DNA from 2 places in the Nocardioides albertanoniae genome. Region 1 is predicted to be linked to the other one. Evidence: riboswitches for the same ligand, from Rfam matches in the RefSeq annotation. Region 1 holds a riboswitch; the other holds the start of a gene.
What was found. A riboswitch is a leader RNA that binds a small molecule or an ion and turns the genes downstream of it on or off. The one in region 1 is predicted to bind S-adenosylmethionine.
Positions count from the first base shown of each region.

Region 2: another riboswitch for S-adenosylmethionine. It lies ahead of thrC (threonine synthase); the one in region 1 lies ahead of FB381_RS07765 (aminotransferase class V-fold PLP-dependent enzyme).

Region 1 is NZ_VFOV01000001.1:1,627,797-1,632,118, reverse strand. Features, by position in the region: gene lplB (lipoate-protein ligase small subunit) at 1-597, opposite strand, end outside; gene FB381_RS07765 (aminotransferase class V-fold PLP-dependent enzyme) at 646-2,004, opposite strand; SAM riboswitch class IV at 2,064-2,177, opposite strand; gene FB381_RS07760 (transglycosylase domain-containing protein) at 2,271-4,322, opposite strand, start outside.
Region 2 is NZ_VFOV01000001.1:954,511-958,832, reverse strand. Features, by position in the region: gene FB381_RS04550 (PQQ-binding-like beta-propeller repeat protein) at 1-928, shown strand, start outside; gene thrC (threonine synthase) at 1,025-2,299, opposite strand; SAM riboswitch class I at 2,311-2,449, opposite strand; gene lon (endopeptidase La) at 2,611-4,322, opposite strand, start outside.

The DNA of each region.
Region 1 (4,322 bases):
GAGCGTGTCGGGCACGGCGAGACTGTAGGTGATCGTGTTGCCGGGCTCGATGAACATCGCGCCGCCGCCCGAGATGCGGCGTACGACCTCGATGCCGTGACGCTCGGCGGCGGCCGCGTCGACCTCGTTGGCCAGCGACTGGTAGCTGCCGATCACGACAGCGCTGCTCGCCCAGTCCCAGAACCTCAGGTTGGGCGCACGACGGCCCTCGGCGACCTGGCGGGCGATGACCTCGTCGAGAGCCATCTGCATCGCCGGCTCCAGCGGGCCGGTCCGGACGATCTCCAGCTCGAGGTCGTCCCAGGTCGTGGCCCGACCCAGCGCCCGCAGCACCGCCAGCGCGACGTCGCGGGTGCCGAACCCGACCAGGTCCGCCTCGAGCGCGGCATCGTCGAGGGATGCGGTCAGCTCGTCGAGGGACGCGTCGGCCGACTGCCCCTCCAGCGCCGCCGTCAGCCACCCCAGCGCCTCGTCGGGCTCCAGGAAGAAGTCGCCCGAGAGGACGACATCGATCAGCCTGCCTGCGGAGACCGTGGCGTCGACGACGACCAGCTTGCCGCCACGCACCTTCCGCTCACCGTGCACTCGTTCGCTCACGCTCCTATAACCACCAGAGCGCGCGAATCCATCCCTCCGCGGCTGACCTCAGACCGCCGCGCCGCAGGAGCCCGCGGTGTCGGCGAGCCGCGAGAGACCGGCCGGCCCGACGATCGGGCGTGGGTCCTCGGCCAGCGTCCAGACTCCGGCCTCGAGCACGTAGTCACCCGTGACGTCGCCCGCGAGCAGGGAGCGTACGCCGGCGATCAGCCGGTCGACGTCGGCGACCGAGGTGCCGACGCCGATGCTCGCCCGCACGGCGCCCGCGCTCAACCCGAGGCGCTTGAGGAGCGGCTGCGCACAGAAGCGACCGTCACGTACGCCCAGGCCGTGCTCGGCGGAGAGATAGGCCGCGACCCGGCCCGGCTCGATGCCCCGCACCGTGAACGTCACGACGCCGACCGGCTCCGCGAGCTCCTCCACTGCCCTGCCGATTGCCTCGGGCTCCGCTTCGGCAGGCCACAGCCGGATCACGTCGACGCCGTCGAGGGCGGTGAGCCCGGCGACGAGACGACCTCTCAGCGCGGCCTCGTGACGGTCGAGCTCGACCGGGTCGACAGCGTCGAGCGCCGCACACGCAGCGGCCAGCGCGGCCGCGCCGACGACGTTGGGCGAGCCACCCTCGTGGCGCGCGGGCGCGGGCTGCCAGGTGGTCTCCCCCACCTCGACGTCGTCGACCGCTCCCCCGCCCGCGAGGTAGGGCGTGCCGACGTCGAGCCAGTCGCGGCGGCCGACGAGAGCCCCCGCACCGTACGGCGCATAGAGCTTGTGGCCGGAGAACGCGACGTAGTCGGCACCCGTGGCGGCGAGCGAGAAGCGGCGGTGGGCGAGCAGCTGGGCGCCGTCGACGAAGACCCGGGCGCCGTGGGCATGGGCCAGGGTGACGATCTCGCCGACCGGCAGCGTCTCGCCGGTGACGTTGGAAGCGCCGGTGATCGCGACGAGGGCATAGCTGTCGCGGGCGAGCTCGTCGGCGAGCACCGCGACGGCGCCGGCAAGGCTGTCGCGCCCCTCGACCACGCTCACCCCCGACGCGACACGGCGCCACGGGAGCAGGTTGGCGTGGTGCTCGATGTCGAGCACGAGCACCCGGCCGGGCACGCACCCGGCCAGCAGGTTCACCGCGTCGGTGGTGTTGCGGGTGATGACGGTGACGTCGTCGTCGCGAGCACTGACGTAGGCGCCGATCTGCTGGCGGGACTGCTCGTAGAGCGCCGTGGAGACCTGGGAGAGATAGCCGGCCCCGCGGTGGACCGAGGCATACCAGGGCAGCACCTCGGCCACCCGGGCGGCCACGCTCTGCAGAGCCGGCGCCGAGGCGGCGACATCGAGGTTGGCGTAGGTCGTCGTGGTGCCGTCCAGCAGCGGGACCTGGGTCGCGGAACCGACGAGCGGGAGCAGGGGCATGGGTCACCCTTCAGGGTCGAGGGCTCCCCCGGCACGGTCCGATGAGGCTCGTCCGGCGAAGCACGCGCTTGCCCGCGCCACCTCGGCGCGAGCCAGGTCGTCACCCGGAGCACCCCACCGCGTCGGAGGGTTGCCCGCCAGCAAGCCGGGGCTTCGCGCTGGCAGTCGTGACCTTGACGAAGAGCGTGCCGCAGCCGATGCCCGTCGACCAAACCGAGATCTCGCTATCTGGTCAGCGTTCTCGCGATCCGGACACGGAGGCGCTGTCAGTCGTCGTGCTTCCCGCGGACGCCCCATGGCTTGCCCCGATGGCCACCATCGCCGTCGCAGGCGCCGAAGAGCTCGGCGATCGGATCACAGTCGTCCCCGTCGCCCTCGTCGTCGTCCTCCTCGTCATCGGGCGGCGGAGGCGGCGCGTTCAGCGACTCCTCGTGACCCGACTCGGGGTCGGCGCCGTCGACGTAGACGGGCTCGGGGAAGCTCTCGACGTCCTTGCCGTCCATGGCCTTCGACATGATCGCCGCCCACGTCTGGGTGGGATAGTCGGCGCCGAAGTAGGACGGCATCCAGCCGCCGTCGAGCTTGCCCTCGCCGTTGCCGCGCGTGTAGCGGACGGCCGTGGCGATCTGCGGGGTGTAGCCCACGAACCACGACGAGCAGACATACTGCTTGCTCGTGCACGTGCCGGTGCCGGTCTTGCCGGCGACCGGCCGGCCGATGCTCTGCGCCTTCTGGCCCGAGCCGCTCTGCACCACCCCCTGCATCGCGTACGTCACGTCGGCAGCGACGTCCTCGGGGATCGCGTGCTTCGCGTTCTTCCGCCCGTCCCAGCCGTAGAGCACGTTGCCGGCCCGGTCGCGCACCTTCTTCACCACGTGGGCGTCGTGGCGGTAGCCGCCGTCGGCGATCGTGGCGTAGGCGTTGGCCATGTTGATCGGGCTGACGTTGGCCCCGCCCAGCGCGATCCGGTCGTCCTGGTCGGTGAGGAAGCTGGAGGTGCTCGGGATGCCGGGGTGGCGCGGATCGGCCTTATCCGGTGTCAGGCCCGCCGCCAGAGCGGTCTCGTAGATCGCCTTGCGGCCGGCCTCGGGGCCGCCCATCGACTCGGTCATGTCGATGTAGGCGGTGTTCACCGACTGCTCCATGGCCTCGAGCATGGTGATGTGCTCGCCGTAGTCCATGCCGTCGGCGACACCGGCCTGCTCGCCCTCGTTGACCACCTGGGTGCCGGTGTAGGTCGTGAACGGGGAGTCGCCCGCCCACGTCGACTTCAGCGAGTAGCCCTTCGCGATCGCGGCGGCGGTCGCGAAGACCTTCATCGTCGAGCCCGCGTGACCGCCGGTCGCGGCCCAGTTGTGCTGGCTGGAGAGGTAGTCCTGGCCGCCGTAGAAGCCGAGCAGCGCACCGGAGCCGACGTCGATCGACGCGGTCGCCACGTGCAGGGCGTTCTTCTGCTCGGGATCACCCTCGACGTACGCCTTCCGGTTCTTCGGCTTCTCCTTCTTGGCCGCCGACGCCGAGGCCTTCATGACCTTCGGCGAGAGCGTGGAGGTGATCCGCAGGCCGCCGCTGTCGATCTCGTCCTCGGTGAACAGCGGCTTGCCGTCGGCGTCGGTGAGGCCGAGCAGCTCGGCCTTGATCATGGTCAGCGCGTGGCCGCGCTGGCCGCCCAGCCGGCTCGGCACCGTCTTGGCGGGGAACTTCGGGAGCGAGCCCATCACCTTGTCGGCCTCGGCCTGCTTCACGTAGCCGAGGTCGACCATGCCCCGCAGCACGTACTGGTAGCGGCCGAGCAGCTTCTTCTCGCCCCGGAAGGTCTTGCTGGCAGGGTCGAACCCGCGCGGGTTGTTGAGGATCGCCGCGAGCGCGGCCGACTCCTGCAGCGAGAGATCCTTGGCCGACTTCGCGAAGTAGGCTTTCGCGGCCGCCTCGATGCCGTAGGCGCCGCGGTTGAAGTAGATGGTGTTGAGGTAGTCGGTGAGGATCTGGTCCTTGCTCCGCTGCCTGGTCAGCTTCAGGGAGATGACCGCTTCCTTCAGCTTGCGCGAGTAGGAGTGCTCGGAGTTGAGGAAGTAGTTCTTGACGTACTGCTGGGTGATCGTGGACGCGCCCGAGGAGGTGCCCTCGGTGGTGTTGGAGAAGGCCGCGCGCAGGATGCCCTTGACGTCGACGCCGTTGTTCTCGAAGAACGTGCGATCCTCGGCGGCCACCACGGCGTTCTTGACGACCTCCGGGATCTCCTCGGACTCGAGCTTGATCCGGTTCTGGTCGCCCTCCTGGAAGCGGCCCAGCTCGGTCTTGCCGTTGCCGTAGTAGAC
Region 2 (4,322 bases), 670 kb from region 1:
CAGCCGTCGTTACGTCGTAACCTCGTATGACCCGGTGTCCGGCAAGGAACGATGGTCGCGGCGGATCCCGTACTTCGACGTGTTCCGACGGTACGGCGACCTGCTCGTCTATGAGGGCGACGGCTACACCGCCGCGTTGGAGATCACCTCAGGTGAGGACCGATGGCGTCGGGTCGGTGGGCCGACGCTGGGCAACGGCGGGCTGATCGTCACCGGCACCGATCGGTGGTGGGACCTCAACTTCACCTCTGGGATGCACGGACTGATCGATCAGGTCCGCTACGTCGGAATCCGCGACACGAAGTCCTACCGGCACCTCGCTGTCGTCGACGTCACGAGCGGGAAGGTGGTCCGCACCGAGCCGTTCGCCTTCCAGAGGGACCCGTTCGCCATCGCCGGCGACTTCCTCTACACCGCCGACTCCGACGGTGCGCGCGCCATCTCGCTGGTCGGCGACGGACCGCCCCGGCCGGTCGCGATGCGGCCCCACGACAACTCCGCCGACGTCGAGGAACCGGACAGGCTCTTCGAGTCGAAGTATCCCGGCTTCATCGGGGCCATGCCGGACGCGTGGCAGTTCCCGGAGAAACCGGACATCACGATCGATCGCAATGCGACCGGCCGACCGGCCTTCCCCGTGGTCTCGGCCTCGGGCGAGCAGGCGGTCTGGTTCGCCGGGTCGCCCCGCGTGGTCAGGATCGAGGATGCGTACGAGGAGATCCTCGCGTACGCCTACGACGACGGCACCTATCTCCAGCTCGTCACGGATCGCGATGCCGTCGGCACTCGAGTGCATCGTCTCGACGTGGTGCGCGGGCGCACGGTGGCGAGCTACGCGGTGGCCGTCGACACGGAGGCCGAACCGACGCTGTCACTGCGCAACGGGCTGGCCTGCGTCGGCGGCGAGTGTCGCCGACTGACCGAGTGACGCCTCGCTATGACAGAGGGTCTGACCTCGTGATTCTTTCACAAGGTCAGACCCTCTGTCATAGTCGCGAAGGACCCGCGTTACCCGCTGACAGCCCTACGCCTGGGAGAGCCCGGCGTCCTCGAAGGCGTCGTAGTTGGGGGCGATGGTGGCGCGAGGGCCGACGATGCCGCTGACCGCGTCGAGGGTCTTCAGGCCGTGGCCGGTGTTGATGATCACCGTCTCCAGGCTCGGGTCGAGGGCACCGGTCTCGACGAGCTTCTTGGTGACCGCGAGCGTGGTGCCGCCGGCCGTCTCGGTGAAGATGCCCTCGGTGCGCGCCAGGAGCACGATCGCCTCACGGATCTCGTCGTCGGAGACCTCCTCGACCGCGCCGCCGGTGGAGCGGGTGGCGTCGAGCACGTAGATGCCGTCGGCGGGGTTGCCGATCGCCAGCGACTTGGCGATGGTGTCGGGCTTGACCGGGCGGATCGCGTCCACACCCGACTTGAAGGCGGTGGCGACGGGGTTGCAGCCGGTGGCCTGCGCACCGAAGATCCGGTAGGGCTTCTCCTCGACGAGACCGAGCTTGATCAGCTCCTTGAAGGCCTTGTCGACCTTGGTCAGCTGGGATCCGGAGGCGACCGGGATGACGATCTGGTCGGGCAGGCGCCAGCCGAGCTGCTCGGCGATCTCGAAGCCGAGCGTCTTGGAGCCCTCGGCGTAGAAGGGACGTACGTTGACGTTCACGAACGCCCAGCCCTCCTCCTCCGCGGCGATCTCCTGGGCGAGCTTGTTGACGTCGTCGTAGTTGCCGTCGACGGCGATCAGGTTGTCGGTGAAGACGGCCGAGTTGACCTGCTTGGGCTGCTCGAGGTTGCTCGGGATGAAGACGGCGGTGGGGATCCCGGCGCGGGCGCCGGCGGCGGCGACGGCGTTGGCCAGGTTGCCGGTGCTCGGGCAGGCGAAGACCTTCGCATCGAGCTCGCGGGCGGCGCTCAGCGCGCAGGCGACCACGCGGTCCTTGAAGGAGTTGGTCGGGTTGGTCGAGTCGTCCTTCACCCAGATCTTCTCCAGGCCGAGCTCCTTGGCGAGGTTCTTCGCGTCCAGGAGGCGAGTGAAGCCGGGCTCGGTGTTGGGGCTCTGCTCGATGTCGGCCGGCACCGGCAGCAGCGCCTTGTAGCGCCAGATGTTGCGGGGTCCGGCCTCGATCTCCTCGCGGGTCACGGCCGGGAAGTCATAGGCCACCTCCAGTGGCCCGAAACACTCCGGACAGGCGTAGTGCGGACCGAGCTCGATCTGGTGACCGCACTCGCGGCACGACAGCGCCGAGGCGTTGCCGAAAGCGCCCTCGCGCAGGCCCTTCGTCGTCTCCGTGGTCGCAGCGCTCATGAGAAACCTCCTCCTCATCTTCCCCGATCACGTCTCTCGCGCCGGGCCGGAATTAGCACCTGCTCCGCTACCCGCCCTGGCATGGGAGGAGGCTCGCGGTCGGTTGCCGGGACTTCACTGGGCCGTTCCCTCAGTCCCTCTCGATGAGCAGTAGCGATCGTACGGCAGGTATCAACCGCCCAACACACCCGGGTTCCACTCCGCGGACCGGCTGTCCAGCATCCGGGATGCCCCGAGGTGTAACACGCTGTTACGCGGACTACCCGGTCGTTCAGAACGACCGGGTAGTCCTACGAACGACGTGTTACAGCTCAGGCGGCGTGCGCCGGAGCGACCGTCGACTCCCCCTCGGCGGCGGCCAGGGCGCCGCGTACGACATCCCTGACATCGCTCACCAGGTTGATCTTCAGCGCCTGCTTCACCTCGTCGGGCACCTCGTCGAGGTCGGGCTCGTTGCGCTGGGGCACGAAGACCTCGGTGAGACCGGCACGCTGGGCGGCGAGCAGCTTCTGCTTGAGGCCGCCGATGGGCAGCACCCGGCCGGAGAGGGAGACCTCACCGGTCATGCCGACCTCGCCGCGCACCGGGCGACCGGTGGCGAGCGACGTGAGCGCGGTGACCATCGTGATCCCGGCGCTGGGCCCGTCCTTCGGCACCGCACCTGCCGGCACGTGGACGTGGAGCGAGCGGTCCAGCACGGCCGGGTCGACGCCCAGCTCGGCCGCGTGCGAGCGGACGAACGAGAGCGCTATCTGCGCCGACTCCTTCATCACCTCACCGAGCTGGCCGGTGATGTTCAGGCCGGTCTGCCCGTCGGACGCGGACGCCTCGATGAAGAGCACGTCCCCACCGAGCCCCGTGACGGCCAGTCCGGTGGCAACACCCGGGACCGACGTACGCTCCGCCGACTCCGGCGTGAAGCGCGGGCGGCCGACGAGGTCCTTGAGGTTGTCCAGGTCGATCTCGACGCGCTCCGCCCCGGTCGCCAGCCGTGTCGCCGCCTTGCGCAGCGCCTTGGCGAGCAGCCGCTCGAGCTGGCGTACGCCGGCCTCACGGGTGTAGTTGGCGGCCAGCTCACGCAGCGCCTCGTCGGAGATCGTCGCCTCCTCGGTGGTCACCGCGGCGCGCTCGAGCTGCCGGGGCAGCAGGAAGTCGCGGGCGATGGCGACCTTGTCGTCCTCGGTGTAGCCGTCGATGGTGACCAGCTCCATGCGGTCCAGCAGCGCCGACGGGATCTGCTCGACCACGTTGGCCGTGGCGATGAAGAGCACGTCGGAGAGGTCCAGGTCGAGCTCGAGGTAGTGGTCGCGGAAGGTGTGGTTCTGCGCCGGGTCGAGCACCTCGAGCAGCGCCGCAGCGGGGTCACCGCGGTAGTCGGAGCCGACCTTGTCGACCTCGTCGAGGAGCACGACCGGGTTCATCGAGCCGGACTCCTTGATGGCCCGCACGATCCGGCCCGGGAGCGCGCCGACGTAGGTGCGCCGGTGGCCGCGGATCTCGGCCTCGTCGCGGACGCCACCGAGCGCGACGCGAACGAACTTTCGTCCGAGCGAGCGCGCCACCGACTCACCGAGCGAGGTCTTGCCGACTCCCGGAGGACCGGCGAGCAGCACCACGGCGCCGGAGCCGCGGCCGCCGATGACCTGCAGCCCGCGCTCGGCGCGGCGCGAACGCACCGCCAGATACTCGACGATCCGGTCCTTGACCTCCTCGAGGCCGTGGTGGTCGGCATCGAGCACCTCACGCGCGGCCTCGACGTCGGTCGAGTCCTCGGTGACGACACCCCAGGGCAGCTCGAGCACGGTGTCGAGCCAGGTGCGGATCCAGGCGGTCTCGGGGTTCTGCTCGGATCCCCGCTCGAGCTTGTCGACCTCGCGCAGCGCGGCCTCGCGTACGGCCCCGGGAAGGTCGGCGGACTCGACCCGGGCCCGGTAGTCGTCGGAGCCCTCGGGCTCGCCCTCGCCGAGCTCCTTGCGGATCGCGGCCAGCTGCTGGCGCAGCAGGAACTCCCGCTGCGTCTTCT